DNA from 3 places in the Arthrobacter sp. AL05 genome. Region 2 is predicted to be linked to each of the others. Evidence: predicted binding sites of a transcription regulator. Region 2 holds the regulator's gene; each other region holds the start of a gene.

Region 1 (9,765 bases), on a different contig from region 2:
CATGGCACCGATCAGCAGGGCCGGACGCCAGAGTTCGCGTTTCCGCACATACCACGCCACCGCCAGGACCACGCCGATCACAGTCATCCACAGCGGCGACGTCACTGTGGTCACGGCCGCCAGCGCGGAAGTAGCGAGGGAAGTACGCGACGCCACCAGGCCGTCATGGACGGTCCCGTCCAGGGCCGCGGGCCCCCCGTTCGCCCGGACCGCCGCCAGCGTCAGCCAAAATATGGTTTCTCCGGCCACCAACAAGGCTGCCGCGCCAAAAAACACCGCGCGCTGGGATCGCACCAGCCGCACATCAGGGGTGCGCGGTTCGCGCTGGGCAACGGGCATTGGGCTATTGTTCCAGTCGAAGCTCCCGGCAGGCCGGATGCCCGCTGGGAAATCCCTAGGGGACAGCTGGCCGTTTGGTCTGCGGATACGGGGTTTCATGCCGGGCGAGCATTTCGACGAAAGCCGCGATCTTACGCTCCCGGGTGGCTGCCTGCTTGACCGCGTTGGTCCGGTAGATCAGGGCGTACCTGTTCACGGAGGTCAGGACGTCGAACATTGCCTGTGCCCGCGGCTCGGCGGCAATGGCTGCGGCAAGGTCCGGGGGCACTTGCGCCGAAGCCGCCCCGTCGTAGGCAGCCTCCCAGCGTCCGTCAGCCTTGGCGCTTTCGACGGCGGCACGCCCGGCAGGAGCCATCCTGCCCGCCGCTTCAAGGCGGCCGATCCGCTCCACGTTCCGGGCCGACCACACACTTCTCGGCCGCCGGCGGGTCATCCGCTGAAAGGAACTCTCTCCGTCGCGGCGCCGGGCCTGTCCGTCAATCCAGCCGAAACAGAGGGCTTCCTGCAGTGCGGCCTCATAGTCGAGTTCCGTAACCGTCCCGCCTTTTTTATGCAGCACCAGCCACACGCCGGGGCTTCCCGCGTGGTGTTCCTCCAGCCAGGCGCGCCACTGGGCAGCATCCCGGACCAGCAGTTCCTCAAGTTCAGCAACCATGGCACCATTGTGCCCCGCGACTCTGACAACAGGGGTTGCTTTGGTGGGACGATATCCCTGTCAGCTGGAATCCATCACACCCCGAGGAGCAACGATGCTGCGCGTCCGCCCGATCCATTTCACCTCCCGTCTTGATGAATGGGAGCGGTTGCTCACCGCCCTGGGCATGGTCAAGACCGTCGACGAGCCCACCTGGCGGGAGTTCGACGCCGGCTCCGGCCGCCTCGCCCTACACTTCGTCGAGCCGGGCGCGGCTGAGGACGGCACTACATCCTTAGGCGTCGAAGTAGGCGATCTGAAGGAATTCGCCCGGCGGACCAAGGAGGCCGGCACCACCGCGGAACTCATCGACGCGGACCACGGCCCTTCCTGCCGCGTCACCGCCGCGGACGGATTCACTTTCCTCGCCGACCCGGCCACGCGCGCCGCCGACGGCAGCTGGGTGGAACCAGCGGACGCGGACCCGGGGATCGCCGTCGTCGAAGTCTGGTTCTCCGAAGACGCCGTCACGGCGGCTCAAACGCTGCGTGACATCGGCGCCCGGCCCCGCCCGGCCCCGGGCGACCCGGACGCCGTGGAATCCGAAGCATTCACGGCAAAGAACGGCGGGGTCCTTATGGTCGGTGCAGGCACCGGCGCCGGGCGTGCCGGCCTGGGCTTCGAATACGACGGTGACTTTGACGGCCTCCGCCAGCGCCTCATCGCGGCGGGACACGAGGCCGCGGTCATCGAGGAAGCCGCCGTCCCCACCCTGCATGCAGCCAACCCCGATGCGGACGGTGGGGCCGCCCACCCGCCGCTTTGGATTTCCGCGGCACCGGCCGGCGAACCACCGGAATCGGTGCCCGCCAGCTGAGCTGCGTCACGGTGTTCGGGCGGGGATGGGGTAGAACTTAACCATGAACGTTCGCACTCCTGACCCGAACCCCGGCTGGCTCTCCGACGATGATTTGTTCGAGGCGCGCGGCCGGTTGCCCATGGTCTACGTCGAGGCCGTTCCGGTCCGGCTGGACCCGTTGGGGTTCGTCAACGAGGTCGGTACCCTCCTGCAGGCCGAGGAGGACGGCACGATGGTGCGCTCCCTGGTGTCGGGCCGGGTGCTCTACCGCGAGACCATCCGCGCGGCCCTGCTGCGCCACATGGAGAAGGACCTCGGCCCGCTGGCCTTCCCACAGCTACCCATTAGTCCGGTGCCGTTCACTGTGGCGGAGTACTTCCCGTCCCCGTCCCACACCGGATTCACCGACGACCGCCAGCATGCGGTGGCGCTGGCCTACATCATCCCCGTCACCGGTGAATGCTCCCCCCGGCAGGACGCGCTGGAACTGACCTGGATGACCCCGCAGGAAGTCATGAGCTCGGACGTCCAGCTGGAATTCAGCGGCGGCCGCGGGGCCCTGATCCGCCAGGCCCTGGCTTTCGCCGGCGTCGGGAACTGACCGGAGCCCGCGTCCCAGACTTCCCCGCGCCTTTGTAGACTGTTGGGCGGACCGCAAGAGAATTTAAGGACTCCAGATGACTTACCCACCGGCCGCCCCGAACTACATTGAACAGCAGGCTGGCTCGTTGCAGAGCGGCGATCATCTGCTGTTGCCCGACGGCACCCGCTCTGCCGAAATCCAGCGTGTGGACATCGAAAACGACGACTTCGGGACGCCTGCCATGGTCCTGGCGACCCTCACCGGAGGCGGCGGTCTCCGGATTGCGGCAGCCTCCACGGTCCTGATTCTGGAGTCCGCGTCCGAAGCGGAAGAATCTGCCTCCGAGGATTCCGGCTCGCTCCTGCAGCTCGTCGAACCGTCGCTGGCTGACGGCGGCGTGGAATCCGGTGCCGGCGGCACAAGCGGTCCCGGGGAGGCAGCCAGCGGAGCCGTCCCCGGCGTCGTGGTCCCTCCGCTGCCGCCCGTTCCGCCGCTGGTGAGTGGCCCCAGCGACGAGGACCTCGCGCTGATCCCTGCCCCGCATGGAACGCCCGAGTCGGTCGTGGCAGCTGTGGCAGAGGCGCACCCAAGCTCGGTGAGCGTGCTGCTGCTGAGCGAACGGCTCGCCAAGGGCATCAACACGAAGTCGGGGAGTTGCCTCAAAGACCTCAGCGACCTGGCCCAGGAACTGTTCATTGTCCTCAAGGACGCCGACAACGCGCTCGCCGTTGCGGATCTGCTTAATGTGCTGCCGTTCGACGGAAACCGCGGCCGCTGGGCCTCGGTGGAGGCTTCCCTGGCCCTGTCCAGCTACATTTGCCGCCAGCTCGGCGAGACCGAACGCGCAGCCGCCTACGAGAAGTTCCTCCGCGCCCCCGATTCCATGGAGGCGGACCCGTTTAAGGCCCGGATCAACGCCAAGGTCCGCCAGCGCTCGCTGAATGAACCGAACCTTTACGACAAAGAGATCTTCCGCGCCATGGACAACTCGAATCCGGATGCGGAGCGCGAGTGGCGGCAACTGCGGCTCGAGGCGCTGCTGTTTCTGCGCGCGCACGGCGGCTCGGAAACCATTGGCGTCCCGGAGCTGGAACGCCGGATCGGCAACGAACTCGAATCCGTCCGTTCCTGAGGTGTTTTGCCCCCTACCCCCTGGTGGCCGGGCGTTGTAGATTCAGCCCATGACGAACAATCTGAGCGTTGTCATTAACTCCGACGCGCAGCAGGTTTGGACAATGCTGCGCGAACCCTCCCTGGTTGCCCAGTGGCACGGCTGGGAAGCCGATGACCAGGCGGCCGAGATCGATGAGATCTATTTCAGTCCCAAAGTCGTTGAAGGCGCCGACCACACCTCGCTCGTGGTCGACGGCGGGGATGTGTTCACCCTGAGACCGGTCCCGACCGGCACGGAGCTAAGTGTCACCCGGGCCGCAGTGGACCATCACTCCGAGTGGGCCGCCTGGGACGAGGACATCACCCAAGGCTGGCTGACCTTCATCCAACAGCTCCGGTTCGCCCTTGAACGGCACCCGCACGGCAGGCGACGGACCTTCTTCTTCTCGGTTCCCGGCACCGAGGGGTCCGCCATCGAAAGGCTCGGCCTGTCCGATGTTCCCCCGCCCGGCGAGCCGTATTCGCTCGCCCTTGCCACGGGTGAGAAGGTTGCCGGCAAGGTCTGGTTCCGGAGCAACCACCAGGTGGGACTCACAGTCCACCACTATGCAGAACACGGCGAGGGCCTGGTCATCGTGGCGGACCAGCCGGTCATCCCCGATGTCCGGCCCAACGGCGGGTCTTTGGTCATCGTCTCCACGTACGACCTCGGGGCGCACCAACTCGGATCCGTGCGCACGTACTGGGACACCTGGCGGGCTGAGAACTACCCCACATCCGATCCGCTGCACTAAGGGTTGGCGCCTGTTAGCTGGCACACTTGAACGGTGCCAGCCAATCCTGAATCACCAGTGTCATCGCCCCTGCCAGCGCGGCAGTCCGAGTTTTCCTTCCGGGTGGGAAAACGCCTTAGTGAAAGCTGTTCACCGTCGGCGTCCCAGATCGCTGCCAACGGCGGGGAGTTCCTCGGCCGGACCGGCACCATCAGCACACCGCATGGTGAGATCCAAACCCCGGCGTTTATCGCCGTCGGCACCAAGGCCACGGTCAAGGCGGTGCTGCCGGAATCCATCGCCGGGCTCGGAGCCCAGGCCGTCCTCGCCAATGCCTACCACCTGTACCTGCAGCCCGGGGCGGACATCCTGGACGAGGCCGGCGGGCTGGGCGCGTTTATGAACTGGCCCGGCCCCACCTTCACGGATTCCGGCGGGTTCCAGGTGATGAGCCTGGGCTCGGGCTTTAAAAAGGTCATCGATATGAAGTCAGTGGACCAGTCGGGGCCGGATGACGCTGTCGCCCCGGGCAAGGAGCGGCTGGCCCACGTGGACGAGGAAGGTGTGTGGTTCAAAAGCCACCTCAACGGCGACCGGCACCGCTTCAGCCCGGAAATTTCGATGAACGTCCAGCATCAGCTCGGCGCGGACATTATGTTCGCCTTCGATGAGCTGACCACCCTGCAGAATTCCCGCGGCTACCAGGAGGAATCCCTGGAGCGCACCCGCCGCTGGGCCGAGCGCTGCATCACCGAGCATTTTCGGCTGACATCGGAGCGGACCGGCAAGCCCTATCAGGCACTGTTCGGCGTCCTCCAGGGCGCCCAGTACGAGGACCTTCGACGCAAGGCCAGCCGCGACCTCGGCGCCATGAACTTCGACGGCTTCGGCATCGGCGGGGCGCTCGAGAAGGAAAACCTGGGCACGATCGTGCGCTGGTGCAACGAGGAACTGCCGGAGAACAAGCCGCGGCACCTACTGGGCATTTCCGAGCCCGACGACATCTTCACAGCGATCGAGAATGGCGCGGACACCTTCGACTGTGTCTCCCCCACCCGGGTGGCCCGGAACTCGGCTTTCTATCACCCCACCGGGCGCTACAACCTCTCCGGCGCCAAGTACAAGCGCGACTTCGGGCCGCTACAGGAAGGCTGCGACTGCTACGCCTGCCTGAACTATTCCCGCGCCTACATCCACCACCTGTTCAAGGCCAAGGAAATGGTTTCAGCCACCTTGATCTCAATCCACAACGAGCGCTTTGTGGTGAAGATGGTCGATGACGCCCGGCTTGCCATCGAGGCAGGCACCTTCTTCGACTTCAAGGCCGAGACCCTGGGCCGTTACTACTCCTAGCCGCTGGGCGGCCCTGTCGCCGAAGTCGCCGAAAGCGTGCCATGTCGCCGGAAGGCCGCGGCGAACTCGCAGGCTTCCGGCGACGTCGTGTTTCCACATAGCGACGGCGGGGCCTCCCGGGAACTCCCCGCGGCGCCCGAAACTGGCGTCATGCCTCAACAGAAGCCGCTCACGCTTCCGCCGCGTGGAAACCTTTGGCGCACTGACCAGCTAATCGACCTGGGCTACGGCTCCCGGTCCATCAAGTCGTTGCTGGACTCGGGTTCGCTCGTTCGCCTGCGGTACGGCTGCTATGCCCGTGGCAGCGTGTGGAACGCTCTGCCGGCACCGGTCCGCAGCCGGCAGTTGATCTATGCACATGCACACGGAACACTCACCACATCAACCGGGGCCTTCGCCTATAGCCACACTTCCGCAGCTCGTCTGCACCGCCTCTATCTCTGGAACGTGGACGAGCTAATCCATGTCCTGCAGCGGGTGCGCCCGTCGGCCGAGCGCCACGGCAAGGATGTTCGGTGCCACACACGACCCTTCTCCGACACTGAGCTGACACAAGTGGGCGGTCTGCGAACAACCTCGCTGGAGCGGACAGCCGCGGATTGCGCCATGCTGCTGAGCTATCGGCAGGCGCTCATCGTTATGGATCATGCGCTGCGTCTTGGTGCGGACAGGTCTCTGCTGCAGGAGATGGCTGATTCACTGGAGGGCCGCCGCGGCATCCGCACATTCCGCCGAGTACTCGACACGGCGGACGTTCGCTCGGAATCCCCCGGCGAAACGCTGACCCGGGAGCTGTTCCTCCGGCTGGGCATCTCGATGCCCGAACCGCAGGTTGAAGTCACGAGCCGGATCGGACGGCATCGACTGGACTTCGCCTGGAAGAAGGAAAAGGTGGCCGTGGAGTTCGACGGCAAGGTCAAATACTTTGACTTTCGGCCCACCGAGGAAGTGCTTTTCGAGGAACGGCGACGCGAGAAGGCCCTGACGGAGGAAGGATGGCTTTTTCTCCGTGTCGAGTGGAAAGACCTCTTCCGCGAACAGGAATTCAAGAACCGTGTGCTCCGGGCGTTGACGGGCCGGCACCACTCGTCCTGAGCCAAGAGCCCGCCGCCCCGAGTTCGCCGGATGCCCGCGAAATCGCCGGAACGTTGCGGCGACTTGGCACGTTTCCGGCGACTTCGGCGGAAGTGGAGTGAGCGCTTACGCCCCGTAGCTTGGCTCGCGCTTCTTCACCCAGCCGATGGCGAGTGAAGTCAGCGGCACAAACGCAAACTCCACGAGGGTCTTGTAGAGGAAACCCACCAGAACGTAGTTCACGAACATCGCGCCGTCGCTGATCCCGATCACGGAGGCTGCGATGCTGCAGAAGATCAGCGTGTCCACAAACTCGCCCACCCCGGAGGATCCCATCAGCCGAGCCCAGAGTGACTTTTCCCCGGTCCGGGCCTTCATCTTCACGAGGATCCAGGAGTTGATCGTTTGGCCCGCGAAGAAGGCCAGGAGCGAGGCGAATACGATCTGCGGGACCGGCCCCAGGGCGCTCTCCAGTGCGGACTGCTTGGCAAGGCCATACTCGTCCCCGAAGCCGGGGAGGGCGATGATGATCCAGTAGCACAGGGACGCGAACACCGATAGCGCGAAGCTGGTCACGATGGCCTTGCGTGCCACCTTGAAGCCGTAGACCTCGCTGATGACGTCGCCCAAAATGTACGCGAGCGGGAAGAGGAAGAACCCGCCGTCGGTGATGATGGGCCCGATCGCCACACCCTTGGATGCGCCGATGTTGGAAAGGATCAGCACCACTGCCATAACAGCCAGCATGATGCCGAAATACGGCGATCCAATGGTGGCAAACTTTGGCGGGGCGGCAGCAGGGAAGGTCTTGGCGGCAGTCATGGGTAATCCATTCGTAGTGGTTCGCTCGGCGGTCCGGAACGGTTCTGGGCCCGGGGTGGCCGGCTGTATTAGCACTGGAGGCTCCGGTGCAGCGCGCCGGGAACCGCTTCCATTCTCGCACCTTGGCCGGGCCGGCCGCCCGCCGCGGCCCAGCCCCGGCTATGGATACCTCCGCACAGCCACGCACTCACAAATTTGAACACGCTCAAAACCTGTGCCACACTTTTTGAACACGTTCAGAAATGAGGACGACCATGGCAGCCAAGAGCGATCAGACCCGGCAGCGGGTGGCGGACGTCGCATTGCGGATGTTTCGTGACATCGGCTTCGAAAAAGCCACCATGCGCGCCATTGCGGCCGAGGCCGGAGTGTCCGTCGGCAACGCCTATTACTACTTCGCGTCAAAGGATGACCTGGTCCACGAGCTCTATCTCCAGGTCCAAGGCCAGCACGCGGACAGGGCCGCGGAGGCCGTCGCCGGGCTTAACGACCTAAGCGCCAGGCTGAAGGCGACAATGCACGCGGGCCTGGACGTTATGGCGCCGTACCACCGCTTCGGCGCCGATTTCATCGCCACCGCCATCCGCCCGGCGTCGCCCGTCAACCCGTTCAACGCAGAATCCGGCAGCGCCCGGGAAGCGTCGCTGGCCATTTTCCGCGCCGCCGTAGACGGAGCACGCCCGGGGCCGCCCCGGAGGCTCCGGGCGGAACTGCCCGGGCTGCTCTGGCTGGGGTACATGGGGGTCACCCTCTTCTGGGTGTACGACACCTCGGAGGGGCAACGCCGGACCCGGAAACTTGTTGACGGCGCCGCCCCCCTGATCGCCCGCGGGCTCTCGCTCACGAGAATTCCAGGCGTCGGCAGGATCCTGGACGACGCCATGGACTTAGGCCGCACGGTCCGGGGCTAACACCGGGCATCAACTCACAATTATGGGGGAACTATGGGCGGAAGCATTGTGGTCGTGGCCGGCGCCTCTGGATTCATCGGGCGCTATTTCCGCCGCCGGTTCGGGCAGGACGGCTGGGACGTCCGGACCATCGGCCGGTCCCCCGCTGATACGGCTCGCTGGGGTGACGACAGCGCTATCACCGCCGCACTCGACGGCGCCGAACTCCTCGTGAACCTCGCGGGCCGTTCGGTGAGCTGCCGCTACACCGGGCGGAACAGGGCCCAAATCCTGAACTCCCGGGTGTCTACCACCGCGGCATTGGGCCGCGCCCTTGCACGTTGCAGCACTCCCCCCGTCGCCTGGCTGAACGCCAGCACGGCAACAATCTACCGGCACGCGGAGGACCGGCCCCAAACTGAGGACGACGGCGAGCTCGGCACCGGGTTCTCCGTCGACGTCGCCCGCGCCTGGGAAGCGGCCCTCAACCAGGCGCCGACGCCGCAGACCCGGAAGGTGGCGCTGCGGATTGCCATCGTGCTGGGGCCCGGCGGCGGGGTGATGCGGCCCTTTGCGACCCTCGCGCGGCTGGGCCTGGGCGGAGCCATGGGCCCAGGGACGCAGAAATTCAGCTGGATCCAGGTGGAGGACCTCTACCGTGCAGTGCGCTTCCTGAGCCGGCGCACCGACCTTGCCGGCCCGGTTAACATCGCGGCGCCGGACGTGGTGACCAACCGCGACCTGATGCGGGCGGTCCGCCGCACCCTCGGAGCGCCGTGGGGCATGCCCACTCCAGCATGGCTCCTCAAGCTCGGAGCCGTGCTGATCAGAACGGAGGCCGAACTGGTGCTCAAGAGCCGTTGGGTGGCACCCCGGAAACTGCTCGACGCGGGGTTCGTCTTCCTGGAGCCTGCGCTGGAACCGGCGCTGGAGCGGATTTGCGGACCCCGTCGGCCCTCGGGCGCCGCGGATTGAGTTAACGGCGACGGCGGGCCGCCGGCTTCCGGAACCGAAATCCCGCAGCCGGCAACCCGCCGAGTCCGCGCCGAGTCCGCGCCGAGTCCGCGCGGCGTCCGCCGTCGTCCCCGCCGAGTCCGCGCTTAGTCCGCGCGGCATCCACACCCTACCGGCGCGTGGCGTCGATGAGGTCCTTGCCTTCGCCGTCGCGGTCCGCTGCGGACTCCCAGGCGTGGCCCTGCTCGTGATCCAGGTGCGTGGACTTCTTATTCTTGAGCGCGAAGATGTAGACCAGCAGCGAAATGGCGATGGCCACTGTGACGTAGGTGAAGAACAGGTCCACCTGGCCGACCTTCTGCAGGGCGGCC
Region 2 (9,765 bases):
TCCGCCACGCCGGCATCAGCAAGGTCCGCGGCCAGTTCAAGGATGCGGAGGCCACCCTTGGCCTCGCCGAGAACGTGGCCGAGTCCACGGTCCACGCCACGATCAAGACCGCCAGCTTCGACTCCGGCGACGCAAACCGCGACGGCCACGTGCGCGGCGAAGACTTCTTCGACGTCGAGAAGTTCCCGGAAATCTCCTTCGTTTCCACCGGCATCGTGCCCAAGGGCGACAGCTATGAACTCCAGGGCGAGCTCACCATCAAGGGTGTCACCCGCCCCGTGGCCCTGGCGACCGAGTTCAACGGCGTTGCCGTCGACCCCTTCGGCATGACCCGCGCCGGCCTGTCCGCAGAAACCACAATCAGCCGCAAGGACTTCGGCCTGACCTGGAACGCGGTCCTCGAAGCCGGCGGTGTCCTCGTCAGTGACAAGGTGGCCGTCAACCTCGAACTGGCCTTCATCGCCCCCGCAGCCTAGCCGGCAGCTAACCACCGGCCGGCCGGCTCCGGCGCCGGCCGCTTACACCCCGCTTCATCCCCGTGACGGAGCGGGGTGTTGCGTTAAGTCGGCGGCCGGGGCTTTGTCGAATCGGCCGCGTTTGGGCGGCACCCACCCCATGGCCTCCGGGTCGGGACTGCTAACCGGAGCTTCCGGGGTTCGCCATGCCGGAGAGCCCCGGCGACGGCCCGTTGACGGCCCGGCCACGGCCAGGTGACGGCCCGGTGACGGGCCGGCCACGCGCAGAGAATACGCCTCGAGAATGATCCGCGCGGGCACCGGCCCGCGGTACGGTGGGAGGAATCCAGGCTGGGGGCAGGGCAGGAATCTGTTTCCGGTATCCGAACCAGAGTGCCATGCAAAGGAACGCCCATGAGTATCCCGCCCGTCCCGCCGTCAAACCCGGACTCCCCCGCCCCCGGCGAACAGCCGGCGCCCCACTACGGCCAGAACGATCCCCAGCACGGCCAGCAGCCGCCCTCCGCCCCGCAGTACGGCCAGGTGTCGCCTGCCGCTCCGGAGTATGGCCAGGCGCCCTCGGCACCGCCCTACGGCCAGCAGGCTGCCCCGCAGTACGGCCAAAACTCCCCGCAGGCCCCGCAGTACGGCCAGAACCCGCCGCCGTATGGACAGCCGCAGTACAACCAGCCGCAGTACAACCAGTCCCCCTATGCCCAGTACCCCTCCGGGCAGCTGCAGGCCAAACCCGCCATGCCGCAGCTGGTCAACACCGCTTTCTGGCTCATCGTCGCATCGGGCGCGGTGTGGATCATCTCCCTGCTGCTGGCGGTCGGCACCCTGGACACTCCCGGAACGCGGGCCATGTTTGAACAGCAGATGTCTGCCAGCGGGGCTGATATCCGGTTCGAAGACCTCAGGGGCGCCCTGGTGGGCAGCATCGTGGTCTTCGCAGTGATCAGCGCCGGGCTCTATGCCCTCGTGGCCTTGAACGTGCGCAAAGGCAAAAACTGGGCCAGGATCCTGGGCACCGTCTTCGCTGCCCTCTCCCTGTTCAGCCTCTTCCCGCTCAGCATCGGTACCCTGGCAGTCCTGCTGGGCATCGCCGGCATCGTGATGTTGTACTTGCCGGCAAAGGCCCCGTACTTCAGCAAGCAGCAGCCGTTCGCCAACCCCTACGGGCAGCCGGGCGGACCGAACTAGCGCGCACCAGCTACTAGCCGGGCAACGGCGCAAGGGGCGCGGGAGCCGGACGGGCTGACTTTAACTAGCCAGCAACCTCCGGGTCCTGCGCCCTTTGTGCGTGGTAGGCGAGGATCTGCAGTTCGGTGGCCATATCCACTTTTCTCAGGTTGACCCCCGGCGGAACCTGCAGCATTACCGGGGCAAAACTGAGAATGCTTCGCACCCCGGCGGCAATCACCCGCTCGCAGACGTCCTGTGCAACGGCGGCCGGCAGGGCCAGCACTACCATGTTCGCGCCCGTGCGTTGCAGTACCGGCTCCAGGTCGGCGGCGTCGCTGACCCGCAGCCAGCCCACTTCGCTGCCCACCACCATCTGGTCCGCATCGAAGATCGCCACAATATCGAAGCCCCGGGATTCGAAGCCACCGTACCGGGCCAGCGCCTTACCCAGGTTTCCGGCGCCGACGATTGCCACTTTCCAGTCGTGCGTCAGGCCCAGGGCCGCTGCTATATGCCTGTTGAGGAACTGCACTTCGTAGCCCACGCCGCGGGTCCCGTAGGACCCGACGTAGGAAAGGTCTTTGCGGAGGGTGGAGGAGCTGACGCCCGAGGCCTCGGCCAGCGACTCGGACGAGACGCGGTCAACCCCCTCCGCAAGCAAGGTGGTCAGGGCGCGCAGATAGATGGTCAGCCGGGACACGGCCGCGGGCGGAATCTGCTTGGCGGCAGTCCCTGATCCCCCCGGCACGGCCTCAGGGGATGAATCCAGCGAAGTCACTATCTGCTCCATTGAGTCGCGTTGTGACTTCCACTCTAGGGCCCCCGCAGTTCGGCGAACAAAGCGCCCGGCTCCGGCGACGGGTCAGGGCTGCTGGCCCAGCGCCCGCCGCAGCGTCCGGTCCAGCCGGACTTCGTCGATCTTCCAGAAGTCCCGCTGGACACCATCCACCAGCACCACGGGAATCTCCTCGGCAAAGCGCTCCCGCAGTTCGGCGTCGTCGTCCACCAGCTGTTCGCGCCATCCGATTCCCAGGCTCTTTGTGACGCGGTCGACGGCGGCGCGCGCCGCCGAGCACAGGTGGCAGTCAGCTTTGGTGATGAGGACGACGTCGGGGCTTGGCATGGCTCCACGGTAGCCCGGCGGCCCGTCCGGCGTCGACGCCGCCGCGGAGCCAAGCCACTCCGCGGTGAGCCGCCGGGACAAAACCGGACCCGTCGGTGACTAGACTCGTGGCATGTCCGAAGAGAAGTACGCCGCCGCGGCCGCAGAACCTGCTGCCGCGGCGCAGCACGGCGAAGCCGCGTTCTTCGACGTCGACAACACCCTGATGCGCGGGGCCAGCCTGTTCCATGTGGCCCGCAAAATGCACCAGCGCGGGGCATTCACCCTCCGCGAGGCGGCCGGGATCGGCTGGAAGCAACTGATGTTTGTGCTCCGCGGCGAGAAAATGGATGACGTCCACGCCGTCCGGGATACCGCCCTGGCGCTCGCCGCCGGTATCACCGTTGCGGACATCGAGGCACTCGGCGAAGAAGTCTATGACGAAATGATTGAATCCCGGATCTGGCCGGGCGCCAAGGCGCTGGCGGAGCAGCACCTCCGGGTAGGCCGCCGGGTCTGGCTTGTCACGGCGACGCCGATCGAGGTGGCCACGGTGATCTCCACCAGGCTGGGCCTCACCGGAGCCCTCGGCACCGTGGGCGAAATCGTGGACGGGTCCTACACCGGGCGGCTGGTCGGCGAAATCCTGCATGGTCCCGCCAAAGCGGTGGCCGTCAGGGCGGTAGCCGATGCCGAGGGCCTGGACCTGGCCCGGTGCTGGGCCTACAGCGATTCGCACAACGACATCCCGCTGCTGAGCATGGTGGGCCACCCCGTGGCCATCAACCCGGATTCCCGGCTCCGCCGTCACGCCCGCGAACACAACTGGCCGGTCTACGACTTCCGTTCCGGCCGCCGCGCCGCCACCCTGGGGCTCAAGGCCGCCACGGTTGGCGGCGCCGTCTACGGCCTCTGGCGGGGGTTCTCCCGCTTCCGCGGCCCCTCTATCTGACCGCGGACATCCCTGCCACGCCGCTTTCCGACGCGCTTCTACCCGGGCGGTGCACTTCGGGCCGAGCGCTACGCGAATCCGTACGTCGCTCGTGTTTCCTTGCGGCGCCTGCGCCAGCGGGCGTCCGGCGTCGCCAGCTGGCGCGACAAGCCAAAGAAAATGCCCGCTGCCGGGAAGGCAACGGGCATTGACATAGTGCGAAGTATTTCTACTTCTTATTGCGACGCTGGTGGCGCGTCTTGCGAAGCAGCTTGCGGTGCTTCTTCTTGGCCATACGCTTGCGACGCTTCTTAATAACTGAACCCACGAAAGTTCCTTACCGGCTAGATGCAGTACCTGCCTGTTGGAAAGGATCCGCGGGCTAAGCAGCAGACTGTACAACTGACAGGTTCTTACAATGACGTAAAACGTTCCTTAACAGGGTACCGCCTATCGGGGGCAGACTACGACCGCAGACCGGCCCGGGCGGCCGGACGCTGTGATTTCCGGTGAAAAGAACGCAGGGAATCAGGCCGTTTCCGTGTGTCCGTCGACGACAGCGCCCTTGAGGTACTGCTCCACGGCGGTTTCCGGCACCCGGTAGGAGCGCCCGAACCGGACTGCCGGCATCTCGCCGGAATGAACAAGCCGGTACACGGTCATTTTGGACACCCGCATCACGTCCGCGACTTCAGCCACGGTCAAGAAGCGGGCGTTGGAGAAGTTAGCCTCCGAAGACATTTCCCTGTTTCCTTTACTCAAGCGAACGGCAGCCGCATCTGAACGACATGGCGGTGTGCCGATGCTGAGCCATCAAACAACCATGTGTTAGATACTCTAGGGGCTGATGGTGCCAATGTGAAAGAGTTACCGCTAAGCTGCCGGCGCTCGGACTGATTTCCCCTGGCTGTCCGGGCGCGCCAATGTTTAGGCGCGGGTCCGGCGCACACGAGCGGAATCCGCCAGCGACGCCAACACCGATTCCGTAACATCCCAGTCCATGCAGGCGTCCGTCACGCTCTGGCCGTAGACCAACTTGTCCGTTCCGGCGGCATGCTCGGCAACGTCAAGGCTTTGCGCCCCGCCGACCAGGAAGCTCTCCAGCATCACGCCGGCAATGGCTCCCCCCATGCTGCCGCCGCCCGCCAGCCGGGCGCCGATTTCCAGGGCAACTTCAGCCTGCCGGCGGTGATCCTTGCCGCTGTTGGCATGGCTCGCATCAACGATCAGCCGGGGGTTCAGCCGCGTGGCGGCCAATTTGGCGGTGGCGACCTCGATGTCCACGACGGAGTAGTTCGGTCCTCCGCGTCCGCCGCGGAGGATGATGTGGGTGTCCGGGTTGCCGGCGGTGGCGACCAGTGCGGCCCGGCCTGCACCGTCGATCCCGAGGAACGCCTGGGCGGCTGCCGCGGCACTGCACGCGTCGAGCGCCACCTGCAGGTCGCCGTCGGTCCCGTTCTTGAAGCCGATCGGCATCGACAGCCCGGACGCCAGCTGGCGGTGGATCTGGCTCTCCGTGGTGCGGGCACCGATCGCGCCCCAGGCGACGAGGTCCGCCATGTACTGCGGGCTGATGGGTTCCAGGAACTCCGTGGCGGCGGGGAGACCGAGCCCGGTGACCTGGCGCAGGAAAGACCGGGCCGCTCGCAGGCCTGCGGCGATGTCGTGGCTGCCGTCCAGCCGGGGGTCATTGATTAGGCCCTTCCACCCCACAGTGGTGCGGGGCTTCTCGAAGTAGGTGCGCATTACGATCAGCAGGTCTTCGCGGTGCCTCTCGGCCTGGCTGACCAGCCGGCGGGCGTATTCCAGGCCAGCCTCGGGGTCGTGAATGGAGCAGGGGCCAACAATAACCAGCAGGCGGTCGTCGACGCCGTCCATCACGGCGCGGACCTCGTCCCGGCCGCGGGCCACGACGTCGGCCAGTCGGGCATCCAGCGGCAAATCAGCAGCGATCTCCTGCGGGGTGGGGAGCGGGGTGAACTCGCTCACGCGCAGGTTCGAGGTGGATTGGTGGGACTCTGGGGCTGCTTCGATACTCATGGGGCGGGTCCTGTTCCGAGGTGCGGAGCGGGCCCTGATCAGAACCCGCCGGGAAATGGCGAAGGGCAGAGAATAGTCTCTGCCCTGTTGGCTCTGAAGGAAGGTTGGTTGCGTGTTAGCTAGACGCGGGCCCCTCCAGAGCCAACGAAAAATACGCATACCAACGATTAGTCATGACCCGACAATAGCCCGGCGCTTGCCGTGACGGAAAAACGGGCGCGTAACATTGCCGCCTTCGCAGCAGACCACACGCCGGATCACACGCCGGATCCCGCACTGGGCCGCACCCCGGGTCCCACACTGGGTCGCACCCCGGGCCGCACCCCGGCTTCCGCGTAGTAACCCTCGATATGGTCCGCCACCAGCCGGGCCGCCCGGCCGCCGTCGCGGCCGGTGATGGCGGAAAGTATGCTTCGGTGTTCCACGCGAAGCCGTGCAGCCGTGGCGTTCCAGTCCGGAAGGTTGCCGGTTAACCCGCCGGCGTAGTCCTGGATGGCTTCGCGGAGGGAGCCCATCATCGCGCTGACCACGGCGTTGCCCGCGGCATCCGCCAGCGCCAGGTGGAATTGCACATCCAGCGCCAGGAACGTCTCTGTCCCGGCACAGTCCTCCATTTTTTCCAGCAGGCTTGCCGCCTCCGCGAGTGCCGGCGAATCCGGACGGGCGCGGGCTGCGGCCCAGGACTCCAGCAGCACACGCGTCTCCACGATGTCCTTAACCGGCAGGTGGGAGGTGGCCACGTGCAGCCGGAGGGCGGCGCCCAGGGCTGCTGTGGGGTCTGCGATGACAATAGTGCCCGCCTCCGGGCCCGACCCGACCCCGGCCCTGAGCACTCCCATGGCTTCCAGAACCCGGATGGCCTCACGGACGGAGGTACGGGAGACCTTGAGTTGCTCGGCCAGGGCGCGTTCGGGCGGCAGGCGTCCGCCCAGGGCGAGCCGACCGCTGGAGAGCTGGCCCTCAATCCAGGTCAGGACAAGCTGGTGGGTGCGCATATCACCAGCCTACTTGATGTGGTTGGACCATAGACTTAGAATGTGGTCGGACCACATTCCCCGCCGGCATATTCTTTGTGGGGACCCGACACCCAGGACGACGAGACCTGCCCGGAGGCAGCAATGACGCAGACCATCGAGCCCGGCAACCCCGAGGCTCCCACCCAGCCAACAGACACCGGCGCTGACCGCCGTCCCGCCGTGGCCACCCCGGGCAGCGTTCCCGCGGCCCTCAAGCGCCGCGTCCCGAAGTACTCGGACCTCGCCCCGCTGATGCAGTTCAAGAAGCCCGGGTTCGGCCGTGCCGCCAGGCTGGGCCGGGCCAGCACCATCTGGGATCTCCGGGACATGGCCAAGCGCCGCACCCCGCAGGCCCCGTTCGACTACACGGACGGCGCGGCCGAAGCCGAGATCACCATGCGCCGTGCCCGCCAGGCGTTCCTGGATATTGAGTTCAGGCCAGGCATCCTGCGCGACGTCTCCCAGGTGGACCTTGGCACGCAGATCCTCGGTAAGCCATCCCGGCTGCCGGTGGGTATCGCGCCTACCGGCTTCACCCGGATGATGCAGTCCGAGGGCGAGTACGCCGGCTCCCAGGCCGCCGCTGCGGCCGGAATCCCCTACACACTCTCCACTATGGGCACTGCCTCGATCGAGGACGTGGCCGCTGCCGCACCGGGAGGCCGGAACTGGTTCCAGCTCTACCTGTGGACGGACCGGGACCGCTCGCTGGAGCTGATCGAACGCGCGGCCAGGGCCGGAAACGACACCCTGATGGTTACCGTGGACACCGCCGTCGCGGGCGCCCGCCTCCGGGACGTCCGCAACGGCATGACGATCCCGCCGGCCCTGACGCTGAAGACGGTTGCAGATGCCTCCTACCGGCCGGCGTGGTGGTTCAATTTCCTGACCCATGAGCCGCTGACATTTGCCTCGCTCTCGCGCTATACCGGCACCGTCGCGGACCTGATCAATTCGATGTTTGATCCCACACTGACGTTCGAGGACCTGGACTGGCTGCGCGCAACCTGGAAGGGCAAGCTTGTGGTCAAGGGCATCCAAACGGTCGAGGATGCCCGCAAGGTGGTTGACCACGGCGCCGACGGCGTCGTGATCTCCAACCACGGCGGCCGGCAGCTGGACCGGGCTCCGGTCCCGTTCCATCTTCTTCCGGAGGTCGCAACTGCCTTCCAGGCGGACCACAGCGACGCAGCGATCATTCTGGATACCGGCATCATGAGCGGGGCGGACATCATCGCTGCCCTGGCCCTGGGCGCCGATTTCACCCTGATCGGCCGCGCCTACCTCTACGGACTGATGGCGGGCGGCCGGGCCGGTGTGGACCGGGCCATCGCGATCCTGGAGACGGATATGCTCCGGACCATGGCCTTGCTGGGCGTCAGCCGGATCTCGGAGCTGACCCCGGACCACGTGCGGCTGCTCGCCAAGTAGCCCGCCCGCCCAGCTATTTCCTGCGGCCGAACTTCGGCAGGTTCGCCAGCAGGTCAGCGGCTCGGGTGGCGGCGCGGCCAACAGAGCGGCCGATCTGCTGCGGCCGCTTGTCGTCCCCGGCGGTGCCGACGGGGAGGACGACGGCGGGGCTCAGTGCGCTGCCAGCCGGGAGTTCCGACAGCGCAGGGGCAGCCGGCACCGAGGCAGGCACTGCAGCGGCAAGGGCGGACGTTTCAGCGTCGGCGGGACGGCCGACGTCGAACGTCTCCAGCCAGCTGGCGACACCGGCCAGCGGTTTGGGGTTCAACGCGTAGTAACGCTTCTGGCCCTGGGCACGCATGCTCACCAGGTCCGCCTCGCGGAGCACTTTCAGATGTTTGGAAATGGTGGGCTGGCTGGCCTCGAGTTCCTGGACCAGTTCCCCCACTGCCTTGTCCCCCTCGCGGAGGGAAACCAGAATGTCACGCCGGGTTGCCTCAGCAATGACGGCAAATACGTCGTCTGTCACCATTCCTCCACACTAGCGACATATACGCCGGATGGCATCCACTAAATCGCGGGCCCGGTGGCGCCGGCAGGCCGCGCACCGGTCCCGCTTCGGGAACTGCCCTAGTCGAACCAGGGATCCAGGCCATAGAGCGGGAAGACTTCCTTGCGGGTGGCCATCACGGTCCGGTCCACGTCGTCGTTCGGGTCGAAGCCGACTTCCCAGGAGCGCCACCAGAGGTCGACGCCGTCGCCCATGATTTCCGGTGCGGCGACACCATATTTGGCGCCGTACTTGTCCAAGACGTAGCGGCGCCAGTCCTCCGGTACCGGGGTATGTAGCGAGACAGGCCGCCCGGCCGCGATGGCGATCAGGTGGCTCCAGGACCGAGGCACCACAGTAATAACGTTGTAGCCGCCTCCGCCGGTGGAAATCCAGCGGTTCTCGCAATAGCGGGCCGCGAGATTGCCGATCGCGGTGGCGGCCTCCCGCTGGCCGTCGACGCTGATGTTGAGATGCGTCAGCGGGTCCAACCGGTGCGAGTCGCAGCCGTGCTGGCTGACGATGGCCTCCGGTTGGAAGGCGCCCACCAGCTGCGGCACAACGGCGTGGAAGGCCCGCAGCCAGCCGCCGTCACCTGTTCCGGCCGGCAGGGCGACGTTCACGGCGCTGCCCTGCGCGTTGGGTCCGCCGATTTCATTGGCGAAACCCGTGCCCGGGAACAGGGTCAGCCCGGTCTCGTGCAGGGAAATAGTCAGGACACGCGGATCGTTCCAGAAAATGCTCTGCGTACCGTCGCCGTGGTGGGCGTCGATGTCGATGTACACCACACGCTGCATCCCGCCGTCGAGCAGCCGCTGGATGGCGAGGGCCGCATCGTTGTAGATGCAGAAACCGCTCGCACGGTTGCGGGCAGCATGGTGCATGCCCCCGCCGAAGTTCACCGCCCGCACGGCGCTGCCGTCGAGGATCGCGGCGGCGGCCAGGAGTGAGGCGCCGGCCAGCCGGGCGCTGGCCTCGTGCATGCCGGCAAAGGCCGGGTCATCCTCGGTCCCGAGCCCGCGTTCGATGTCCGGGGTCCCGGGATCCGCACTTACGCGCCGCACGGCGGCGACGAA
Region 3 (9,765 bases), on a different contig from region 2:
CGATAGCAACAATCAGCTTACCGGCGTTCTCCGGCCGTTTGGCGAGCTCCAGGGCCGCCCAAACGATCGCGCCGGAGGAGATTCCGCCGAGGATGCCTTCCCTGACGCCGAGGTCCCGGGCCACGCGGACCGAGTCCTCAAGGGTGGCGTCCATAACCTCGTCGTAGACGTTTGTATCCAGGATTTCGGGCACAAAGTTGGCGCCGAGGCCCTGGATCTTATGCGGTCCCGGTGCGGCACCATTGAGGATGGCTGAGTCCTTCGGCTCGACGGCGATGATCTGCACGTCGGGCTTGCGCTCCTTGAGTACCTGTCCGACGCCGGTGACGGTTCCGCCGGTGCCAACGCCGGCGACGAAAATGTCCACCTTGCCGTCAGTGTCGGACCAGATCTCCTCGGCTGTCGTCTGGCGGTGGACTTCGGGGTTGGCCTCGTTCGCGAACTGCTGCGCCCAGATGGAATTCTCCGTGTTGGCGACGATCTCCTGGGCCTTTTCGACGGCGCCACGCATGCCCTCGGAGCCGGGCGTCAGCACAATCTCGGCACCGTAGGCGCGGAGCATCACGCGGCGCTCGGTGGACATGGTTTCCGGCATGGTCAGGATGACCTTGTAGCCGCGGGCAGCGCCGACCATGGCGAGGGCGATGCCGGTGTTGCCTGAGGTGCCTTCGACGATGGTGCCGCCGGGCTTGAGGGCGCCGGACTTTTCCGCAGCATCGACAATCGCAACGCCGATCCGGTCCTTGACGCTGTTGGCCGGATTGTAGAACTCCAGCTTGACCGCCACTGTGGCGTCAAGGCCTTCGGTCAGCCGGTTCAGCCGGACCAGCGGAGTGCCGCCGACCAGCTGGGTAACATCGTCATAGATCCGTGCCATGGGTGTCTGCACCTGTCTGTTGAGGGGGAATGCTGAGGTCAGCCTAACGAGGGCCCACAGGCCCTAGCTAAGCATTAAGCCATGAAGAGTAATATTTCCTGGCCTTGGCCAGCTTCGGATTGATGATCACCTGGCAGTAACCTTGCTCCGGGAATTTGCCGTAGTAGTCCTGGTGAATTTCCTCCGCCCGGTGGAACACCGGCAGCCGGCTGACCTCCGTGACAATCGGATGCGCCCACAGCGACTGGTTCCGTTCGATCGCCTCCTCGAAGAGGATCTTTTCCTCAGTCGTTTCGTAGAACATTGAGGAGCGGTACTGAGTGCCGACGTCGTAGCCCTGACGGTTCAGGGTTGTGGGGTCGTGGAGTGCGAAGAACATGTCCAGGATGATTTCCGCCGGGACGATCTGCTCATCGAACGTCACTGCCACCACCTCGGCGTGGCCGGTGGTTCCGGAGCAGACTGCGTAGTAGTCGGGGTTGCGGTCATGGCCGCCGGAGTAGCCCGAAACGACGGCGCTGACACCTTTGGTTTTCTGGTAGACGGCGTCGAGGCACCAGAAGCAGCCTCCGCCGAGGACAAAAGTTCTCATGTCCTCTTCAATGGTTGAAGGGCCCCGAAGATTCCCGGCGCCTGCAGGGGCCGCCGCCCAATAGGGTAAAAATGGGGGTATGGAACCTGTAAACACCGACGTTTCAGCCGGCCCTCTCGAAGGGACCGACGCTGCCGGCCATGGATCCGGGGAAACGGAGCGGCAGCCTACCCTGGGCATGATCCTGCTGGCCGCCGAGGAGCTGTGGCCCGAATCACTGGCCGAGGACTGGGATGAGGTGGGGCTTGTGGCCGGACGCCCCGCCGCCGGGGTGGGCAGGATCCTCTTCGCCGTCGATCCCACCCTTGAGGTGATCGAGGAGGCGATCGAGTTCGGCGCCGAGCTGCTCATCACCCACCACCCGTTGCTGCTCAAAGGTGTCACCTCGGTAGCCGCGACCACCGCCAAGGGCCGGGCCGTGCACCGCCTGATCGAAACCGGGACCGCCCTGCTGACGGTCCATACCAACGGCGATTCCGCCGTCGGCGGCGTCTCGGATGTGCTGGCCGATGCGTTGGGCCTGCAGAACGTTGCCCCGCTGTCTCCGGCGTCCAACGGGCTGCCCGAAGAGGGGATCGGGCGGGTCGGCGACCTGGCCGAACCACTCACCCTGGGCGAGTTCGCCGCCCGCGTGTTCGGCATCCTCCCGGCCGTCGCCGGGGGAGTTCGGGTGTCCGGGGACCGGGACGGGCTGGTGCGCCGCGTCGCCGTCTGCGGCGGGGCCGGAGATTCGCTCCTGGACGCGGTGCGGGCCGCCGACGCCGATGTTTACCTGACGGCCGACCTGCGGCACCATCCGGCGTCGGAAGCCCGGGAGGAGGCCGTCAACAACAGGCCCTACCTCATCGACGTTTCGCACTTCGCCAGCGAGTGGCTGTGGCTGCCTGCCGCCGCCGAGGCATTGGGCAACGTCCTGGGAGACCAGGGCCACAACGTGCAGATCCGGGTCAGCACCACCAACAGCGACCCGTGGGACTTCATTCTGACTCCGGGCTAAGCCTGGCGTGCGAGGTGCCCCGGGTGAGCTAGCGAGGCCGGGGAGTACGCTAGGCGCTAGAGTCTAGGGAGCGCCGACACGGCGCCCGGCTGCGGCCGGCAGGGATTTAGCGGAGGTAAATAGTGGCCAAGGCAGCACCGGCGGAACAGTTGAAGTTGCTCGAATTGCAGGGACTTGATGCGAAGCTCAAATCCCTGTCCAACCGCCGCCGAAGCCTTGAAAGCGACCCACGGATCACCGATCTTGAGGCTGCCCTCGGCGTGGCCAGCGGGGAACTTGGCGCCGCGAAGGTGGCGGTCCACGACGCCGAACTCGAGCTCAAGCGGGCCGAAGCCGACGTGGAGCAGGTCGCCTCCCGGATTGAACGCGACGAGGCCAGGCTCAACAGCGGCACCGGCCTGTCGAAGGACCTCGTGGCGCTGCAGCGTGACCTCGTGTCACTGAACAAGCGCCGCTCCGACCTTGAGGACATTGAGCTGGAAGTCCTGGAACGGCTGGACTCGCTCCGCCTGCGCCAGGCCGGCCAGCAGCAGATCGTTGACGACATTCAGGGCTCGTTCGGTTCCATCCGCTCCGAACTTGACGAGCGGCTCGCGGAGATCGCAGCCGAGGCAACTGTGGTGCGGGGCAATCGCGCCCAGTTCGCCGAAGGCCTGGATGCCGGCCTCCTGGCGGTCTACGAAAAGACCCTGGCGAAGCGCGGCGTGGGCGCGGCCCGGCTCTTCCACGGAACGTCCGAGGGTTCGGGTATGCAGCTGAGCCCGGGGGACCTCGCCGAGATCAAGGCTGCGGCCGAGGACGAAGTGGTGTTCTGCCCGGATTCCGGCTGCATCCTGGTCCGCTCGTCCGAATGGGTGTAACCACAAACTGACTCGCAGCAGGGGTCGTTTTGAGCGCTCAAAACGACCCCTGCTGCGAGCTAGTTGGGCAGGATCAGGTTGAGGGTGTGCGGCTTCCGGGACGTGCCCTCGACCAGTTCCGCTGTCCACTTTTCGGCCGCGGCTTTCTGCAGCCGGGCGGGAGTCTGCGGTGCCGGACCCCGCCGGCTCAGCAGGTGCCGGGCGAGCTCGCCACGGGTGTGCTTGGCGAAGTGGCTGACGACCTTCCGGACGCCTTTGGCCTCGGTAAACACGTTCACGGCCACGGTCTGCGGCGGCGGCGGAGCCCACGCGGCGGCGTACGTGCTGGAACGGCAGTCCACAAGCAGTTCGCCAGCGGTGACGGTCGCGAGCGCCGCGCTGAGGTGCGGCTTCCAAAAAGATGCCAGGCGTCCGACGTCGGGCAACGCAGCGGCCATTGACAACCGATACGCCGGCACCCGGTCCCCGAAGTGGATGGCACCCCAGAGTGCCGAAATGACCAGCACGGAAGCGTCCGCTCTTTTCCGCTGCGAAGGCGTGAGGCTGTTGTAGTCCAAGGCGTCGTAAAGCACCCCTGAGTAGACCTGGTGGGCCGGGGCTGCCGGTTCGGCGTGCAGCCTGGTGTTCCGCTCGACGTCGGCCCAGAGGGAGGCGCCAACGCCCAACAGCGCCAGGGCGTCCTCGTGGGCGCTGACCGTACCAAGGCCCGCCAGCACCTTGGCACGGTAGCTGTTCAATTCGGGGAAGCTCAAGGTGGCCCAGTCGACGGCGTCGCCGGCCGTGGCGGGAGTCTTGCCTTCGGAGGGCGGCAGCAGAATCAGCACCGTCCAAGCTTAGCGGCGCGTCCTGCGCGGGCCGGCCGCCGGCAGCTTCCGACCGAAGTTCAGGCCAGGTTCCGGCCCAGGAAGGACAAGACCTCGGGGAGGATGGAGCGCCAATAGCCGGAGTCGTGGCCGCCGGGCTGGAAGCCGCCCTCGACGGCGCCCGGGAGCCCCTCCCGGTACTGGCGAACCGTTCCGGCAAGGGTGTCCGCGGTCCCGCAGTCGATTCGTTTGGGCAGCGCTGCGAGTCTTGGGCGGAGCGCGAACACGTTATGGGCCGCAAAGTCGTCCGGACCGTCGAAGGCGCTGTCGGTGCGCGGGTCGTAGTGGTCCCAGAGAGCCGGACTCATGGCTGCGACGGCCCGTACACCGGGCAAGCGGCCCTGCGAGGCGAGCAGCAGCGAACCGAAGCCGCCCATCGAGAGGCCAAAGAGGCCGATCCGGCCAAGGTCGTACCCCTGGCCGCCGAGGAACGGAATGAACTCCTGGATCAGCATTGCCTGGGTGTCGCTGCCGTCAGCGCGGGGGTGCCACCAGCTGTTTCCGCCGTCCACGGCGGCTATCCCGAAGGGCAGACCGCCGGCGTCGAGGTGCCGCCGAAGCGCCTCGTGGGCGGCCAGTTCCTCCAGCAGCACCGTGTGGCTGCCGCCGAGACCGTGCAGGAATACCGCCAGCGGCAGATCGGGCCGCGCCGCGCCGGGCGGGGCTTCGGGGGCGGCCAGTGACCAGCCGGTGCTGATTCCGGGGCGGAACACCGAAACAAATGATCCCGTCCTGGTCCGGACGGTCAACGGGACAGCAGGCGTCCGGGTCGAACCCGCCGTCGGGTTCGCCTGCCCACCCGCGGGACCCGCAGGCGGCGCCGGCGGTGGCGCGGCAGGGGACGGGATTCCGGGAGCGCAGGCTGCCAGGGCGGACGCACCCACTCCGATTCCCGCCAGCTCCAGCAAACGGCGCCGGCTCAGTTCTGACGCGTCCATTCCCCGATCATAGGCCCGGCGCCGGAGGTGTTGCCGGGCCGGCCCGCAGTGACCGTAGAATAGACGGCGGATGGGTTGACTAGGCGGCCGCGCGTCACGCAAGTGGCTCGAGGAACGTCCGGGCTCCGCAGGGCAGGGTGGTGGGTAACGCCCACTCGGGGTAACCCGCAGGCCAGTGCCACAGAGAACAGACCGCCTGCGTGCCGGGTGTGCTTGCACAGCCGGCAGGGCAGGTAAGGGTGAAACGGTGGTGTAAGAGACCACCAGCTTCCCGGGTGACCGGGAAGGCTAGGTAAACCCCACCCGGAGCAAGGCCAGACAGGACACGTTTGAGGGCTGCCCGCCCGAGTGTCCGGGTAGGCTGCTGGAGGGCGCCGGCAACGGCGTTCGTAGATGGATGGCCGCTATTCCTGTGCTGGCAACGGCGCGGGAACACAGAACCCGGCGTATCGGTCAACCCATCCACCCACACCACCGGTTAGGCCGCGTAACGACAAACCCCGCGGCGCGCTGCGGTGCGCGCTGCCGCGCACCCGCCGCGCACCAAAAAAGCGGTGGCCGGCACCGAAAGGTGCCGGCCACCGCCGGTATGGACCAATGGCAGTGTTAGGCCTTGGCCTTCCGCTTCACCCAGCCCCAGACGCCGGTTGCCACAAAGAGGATCAGGCCAACGACGGCCAGCCAGAGAAGGCCCTTGACGACAAAGCCGAGGACGGACAAAACGAGCCAGATGATAAGTAGAGTGATTATTAGTCCCATAGGAACATCCTAGAGGGTAGCGGGCAGCTGCTTAGGCCGGAGGGCGCCAGAGCCCGGCGTCGCAGCTGTCCTGCGTTGGGTGTGCCGGTGGGCACGACGGGCTAACCCGGGCCGCGTGTGAGTCATTTCACGCGTAACGGGGCACCGGTCCCTTCCGGGCCGCCGGTAGAATGGAAGACGAACGTAGATGTTCTGCCGTCGGGTCTGCGTTCGCAGCCGGCGGCTTTCGTTTTGCTTGACACGTGCGCCCGGGGTGGACCGAATCCCCGGAGCCCAGGTTCCGGACACCCTCCGGCAGCCGACTTCCGCATACGGCGCCGTATGTGGTGGATTTTAGGAAGGTATTTCTGTGAGCCAGACGTCAGATTCTTGTCTTGATACGTGGATGGGCCGGGAGGCGCTCGCCGAGGCCATGATCCCGGTGATCGGCCGGCTGTACCGCGAGAACAACGTGGTGACGTCCATCCACGGCCGCAGCATGATCAACAAGTCCACCATGAACATCCTGAAGGCACACCGCTTCGCCCGTCGGATGAGCAAGGAAGAACTGCGTCTTGAGGAGACCGCCCCGCTGCTGGACGCCCTGACCACGCTGGACCTCGGCGCCGCAGCCATCGACGTCGCCCGCCTCACCGAGAAGTACCGCGTCGAGGGCAAGGGTGCCACCCTGGACGAGTTCCTCCGTGCGGAGCTGGCCGATGTTGTGGGCAAGCGCGGCGCCGACGACCGCACCAGCACCGACGTCGTCCTCTACGGATTTGGCCGCATCGGCCGGCTCCTGGCCCGGCTCCTGATCGAAAAGGCCGGCGGCGGGCATGGGCTGCGGCTGCGCGCTATTGTGGTCCGCCGCGGTTCGGACAATGACCTTGCCAAGCGTGCCAGCCTGCTGCGCCGCGACTCGGTCCACGGTTCCTTCGAAGGCACCATCAAGGTGGACCTCGAAAACGACACCATCACCGCGAACGGCGTTCAGATCCAGGTCATCTACTCGGACAACCCCGCCACCATCGACTACACCGCCTACGGCATCCACAACGCACTCGTCGTCGACAACACGGGACGCTGGCGCGACGCCGACGGACTCTCCCAGCACCTCAAGAGCAAGGGCGCATCCCGGGTTCTGCTAACTGCTCCGGGCAAGGGCGAGCTGAAGAACATCGTTCACGGCATCAACCACGCAACGATCACCGATGCGGACAGGATCGTCTCCGCGGCTTCCTGCACCACGAATGCCATCACTCCTGTCCTGAAGGCGATCAACGACCGGTACGGCGTCGTTCACGGCCATGTGGAGACCGTCCACTCCTTCACCAACGACCAGAACCTGATCGATAACTTCCACAAGGGTGACCGGCGCGGACGCTCCGCCGCCCTGAATATGGTGATCACCGAGACCGGGGCGGCCACGGCAGTGGCGAAGGCACTCCCGGAGCTGCTCGGCAAGCTGACGGGAAGTTCCATCCGGGTGCCCACCCCGGACGTGTCCCTGGCCATCCTGAACCTGAGCCTGGAAAACGGCACCACCAAGGATGAGGTCAACGACTACCTCCGGGAAATGTCGCTGCACTCGGAGCTGCGCAAGCAGCTCGACTACATCGATTCGCCGGAGGTTGTCTCCACCGACTTCGTCGGCTCACGCCGGGCAGGAATAATCGACGGCCTTGCCACCATCACCAACGACAAGAACGTTATCCTCTACGTCTGGTACGACAACGAGTTCGGCTACAGCTGCCAGGTGGTCCGCGTTATGGAGGAAATGGCCGGCGTGAACCCGCCGTCGTTCCCCGCCAAGGACGCGGCTGCCACCCTGCAGGCAGCCGGTCTTCGCGTTGAGGTCACCGCCTGACCGGACATTTCTGAACTCTGTGGCGCATTCCCGGCCGGTCCGCTGGAATCGACCTGGAATGCGCACCACAATGGTTCAATGGAACAAAACCCGGCAGTAGACCACGAAACCACTCTTGAACACGCGTTGGACGTCGCGCACCGGAACGTTAAGGAAGCCAAGCGGCTCCTCGACGATGCACGCACCAAGTATGCGGCCGGGGAGGTAGACGAGGCGCGGGTCCAGCAACTCGAATCCCTGATGTCCCTCGCCAACGAGGACCTTGTGCGGGTGACGAAGGAGAACTAGCCGGGCACCTGTCCTCCACACTGTGGAAAACTGCGGCGGCGGCGGAGACCGGATTTAGCCTTCAGGGGTGGAAGGAAGTCGTCCCGCCCCGGAACGGACCGGCACCCGGCAGTGTGCCCTGGTGCGGGTGTGACCCGGACATGGCCGGAATTCCGGCAGTCACGACGGCGGTCCCGCCAGGCGTGGGCCCTGCTTGCCGCAGTGGCCCTCGCCGTAGCAGCGGGGCTCGGCTGGTTTTTCACCGCCGGGCAGTTCGCGGCTGTGGAACCCCCCGGAGGGGGGCCCGGCGAGGCGCCGGTGCTGGCGGCGCGCTGGATGAATGCGGTCGCTTCCGTGCGTCCCGTTCCGGCTGGCTCCGCTGCTGTGCTGCTCGAAACGCTGGCGGTCAAGGGCCGGGCAGCCCGGGCCGACTATGACCGCGGGGCATTCGGCCAGGCATGGCTCGACGTGGACCTGAACGGTTGCGATACCCGAAACGACATCCTTCGCCGCGACCTTTCGGACCTCGAGTTCACCGGGGGATCCACCTGCCAGGTGGCCGCCGGAACGCTCCGGGAACCATACACCGGCCAGCAGATCAGGTTCCGGCGGGGAAGCGGGAGCAGCAAAGACGTACAGATCGACCATGTTGTGGCCCTGGGCGACGCCTGGCAGAAGGGTGCCCAGCAGTTGAGCGCCGGGCAGCGGGAGCATCTGGCAAACGATCCGCTGAACCTGATCGCCGTCGACGGGGCTGCGAACCAGGACAAGAGTGCATCCGACGCCGCGACCTGGCTTCCACCGAACAAGGCCTTGCGTTGCCACTACGTGGCCCGGCAAATATCGGTCAAGGCTGCCTACCTGTTGTGGGTCACCCCGGCGGAGAAGGAGGCCATAAAACGGATCCTCGCCTCCTGTCCCGAACAGCAGACTGTTGTGCCGGCTGCCCGGTAGGCTGCGTGCGCCCGGCCGGATGACCGCGCGGTCCTGGTGTGGCTCCGGACGAGCTTCAGGACACGGCGGTGTCCGCCCCGGAAAGGCAGCTGGAGTGACTTTGAGCTGTTGACCCTGAGCTGGCTGGCCAAGCGGCTCCCTCCCCTCCCCGGGAAGAACCGGCACGGGCCGCAGCGTGCTTAGATGGTGAGCCTGACGGGGCCGGCTGTTGCCGGACCGCCGCATGCTTCGCTGCCGCCCACCCTGGTCCAGTCCAGCTGTACTTCGCGCCGGGCCAGGACGCCGCCGCCTGCGGCGTAGCGCACCGAACAGACGTCCTCCGCGCAGAACTCGACCAGGCTCACCAATTGAGAATTGCCGTCCAGGGTCACACTCAGGGAGTTGAACCACGCAAGGGCAGGGCAGGGCGTTGGCGCGGAGCCCGAGCAGCCGGCCGTTCCCGCAGCAAACAGCATCCCGAGCGCCAGGGGAGCCGGTCGCAGCTTCACTCTGCGGGGATCCCGTCGGCGGCGGCCCGGATGTTGAGTTCGGCCTCCAGGCGTTCGACCTCATCGCGGCGGCAAAGTTCGGTGGCCGGTGTGGTCACCGTAGCGCTCCCGGCAGCCACCGCGGCCCGGAGCGACTCCGCCAGGGTGCGGCCCTGGGCCAGCCGGAGCACAAAAGCGGCGAGGAAGCTGTCCCCGGCTCCGACGGTGCTGCGAACGTGCACCCGCGGTACGGCCAGCCGAAGGATCCCGGACTCCGAGGCGAGTACGGCTCCTTCGCCGCCAAGCGTCAAGGCGACGTGTTCCGCGGCGCCGTCAGCAACCAAC

Evidence for each region. The regulator Rex, encoded in region 2, represses fermentation and respiration genes when NADH is low (regulators of the CRP and FNR family bind a similar motif). The targets are predictions, from matches to a motif close to CTTGTGAANNNNTTCACAAG.
Region 1: a site for Rex is predicted at 7,774-7,793, ahead of QK287_RS14170 (queuosine precursor transporter). Genes of this name have one in related genera too.
Region 3: a site for Rex is predicted at 6,001-6,020, ahead of QK287_RS12680 (glyceraldehyde-3-phosphate dehydrogenase). Genes of this name have one in related genera too.

The regions. Positions count from the first base shown of each region.
Region 1 covers NZ_JASBRC010000012.1:2,307-12,071, reverse strand. The annotation lists gene QK287_RS14210 (phosphatase PAP2 family protein) at 1-339, opposite strand, end outside; gene QK287_RS14205 (YdeI/OmpD-associated family protein) at 395-994, opposite strand; gene QK287_RS14200 (VOC family protein) at 1,089-1,850, shown strand; gene QK287_RS14195 (NUDIX hydrolase family protein) at 1,894-2,433, shown strand; gene QK287_RS14190 (DUF6707 family protein) at 2,510-3,547, shown strand; gene QK287_RS14185 (SRPBCC domain-containing protein) at 3,597-4,322, shown strand; gene tgt (tRNA guanosine(34) transglycosylase Tgt) at 4,356-5,654, shown strand; gene QK287_RS14175 (hypothetical protein) at 5,805-6,749, shown strand; gene QK287_RS14170 (queuosine precursor transporter) at 6,855-7,550, opposite strand; gene QK287_RS14165 (TetR family transcriptional regulator) at 7,805-8,461, shown strand; gene QK287_RS14160 (TIGR01777 family oxidoreductase) at 8,495-9,415, shown strand; gene QK287_RS14155 (MFS transporter) at 9,564-9,765, opposite strand, start outside.
Region 2 covers NZ_JASBRC010000001.1:153,981-163,745, forward strand. The annotation lists gene QK287_RS00720 (YceI family protein) at 1-476, shown strand, start outside; gene QK287_RS00725 (hypothetical protein) at 870-1,658, shown strand; gene QK287_RS00730 (redox-sensing transcriptional repressor Rex) at 1,723-2,418, opposite strand; gene QK287_RS00735 (glutaredoxin family protein) at 2,503-2,763, opposite strand; gene QK287_RS00740 (HAD-IB family hydrolase) at 2,876-3,694, shown strand; gene QK287_RS00745 (hypothetical protein) at 3,763-3,888, opposite strand; gene QK287_RS00750 (AURKAIP1/COX24 domain-containing protein) at 3,903-4,001, opposite strand; gene QK287_RS00755 (helix-turn-helix domain-containing protein) at 4,202-4,414, opposite strand; gene QK287_RS00760 (3-deoxy-7-phosphoheptulonate synthase) at 4,601-5,713, opposite strand; gene QK287_RS00765 (FCD domain-containing protein) at 5,971-6,708, opposite strand; gene QK287_RS00770 (alpha-hydroxy acid oxidase) at 6,832-8,160, shown strand; gene QK287_RS00775 (metalloregulator ArsR/SmtB family transcription factor) at 8,174-8,671, opposite strand; gene QK287_RS00780 (acetoin utilization protein AcuC) at 8,770-9,765, opposite strand, start outside.
Region 3 covers NZ_JASBRC010000009.1:146,959-156,723, reverse strand. The annotation lists gene cysK (cysteine synthase A) at 1-877, opposite strand, end outside; gene msrA (peptide-methionine (S)-S-oxide reductase MsrA) at 945-1,469, opposite strand; gene QK287_RS12710 (Nif3-like dinuclear metal center hexameric protein) at 1,648-2,466, shown strand; gene QK287_RS12705 (C4-type zinc ribbon domain-containing protein) at 2,589-3,326, shown strand; gene QK287_RS12700 (peroxide stress protein YaaA) at 3,386-4,150, opposite strand; gene QK287_RS12695 (alpha/beta hydrolase-fold protein) at 4,210-5,127, opposite strand; RNA gene rnpB (RNase P RNA component class A) at 5,199-5,592, shown strand; gene QK287_RS12685 (hypothetical protein) at 5,734-5,886, opposite strand; gene QK287_RS12680 (glyceraldehyde-3-phosphate dehydrogenase) at 6,236-7,732, shown strand; gene QK287_RS12675 (TolC family protein) at 7,811-8,020, shown strand; gene QK287_RS12670 (HNH endonuclease family protein) at 8,150-8,953, shown strand; gene QK287_RS12665 (hypothetical protein) at 9,133-9,441, opposite strand; gene QK287_RS12660 (1-phosphofructokinase family hexose kinase) at 9,438-9,765, opposite strand, start outside.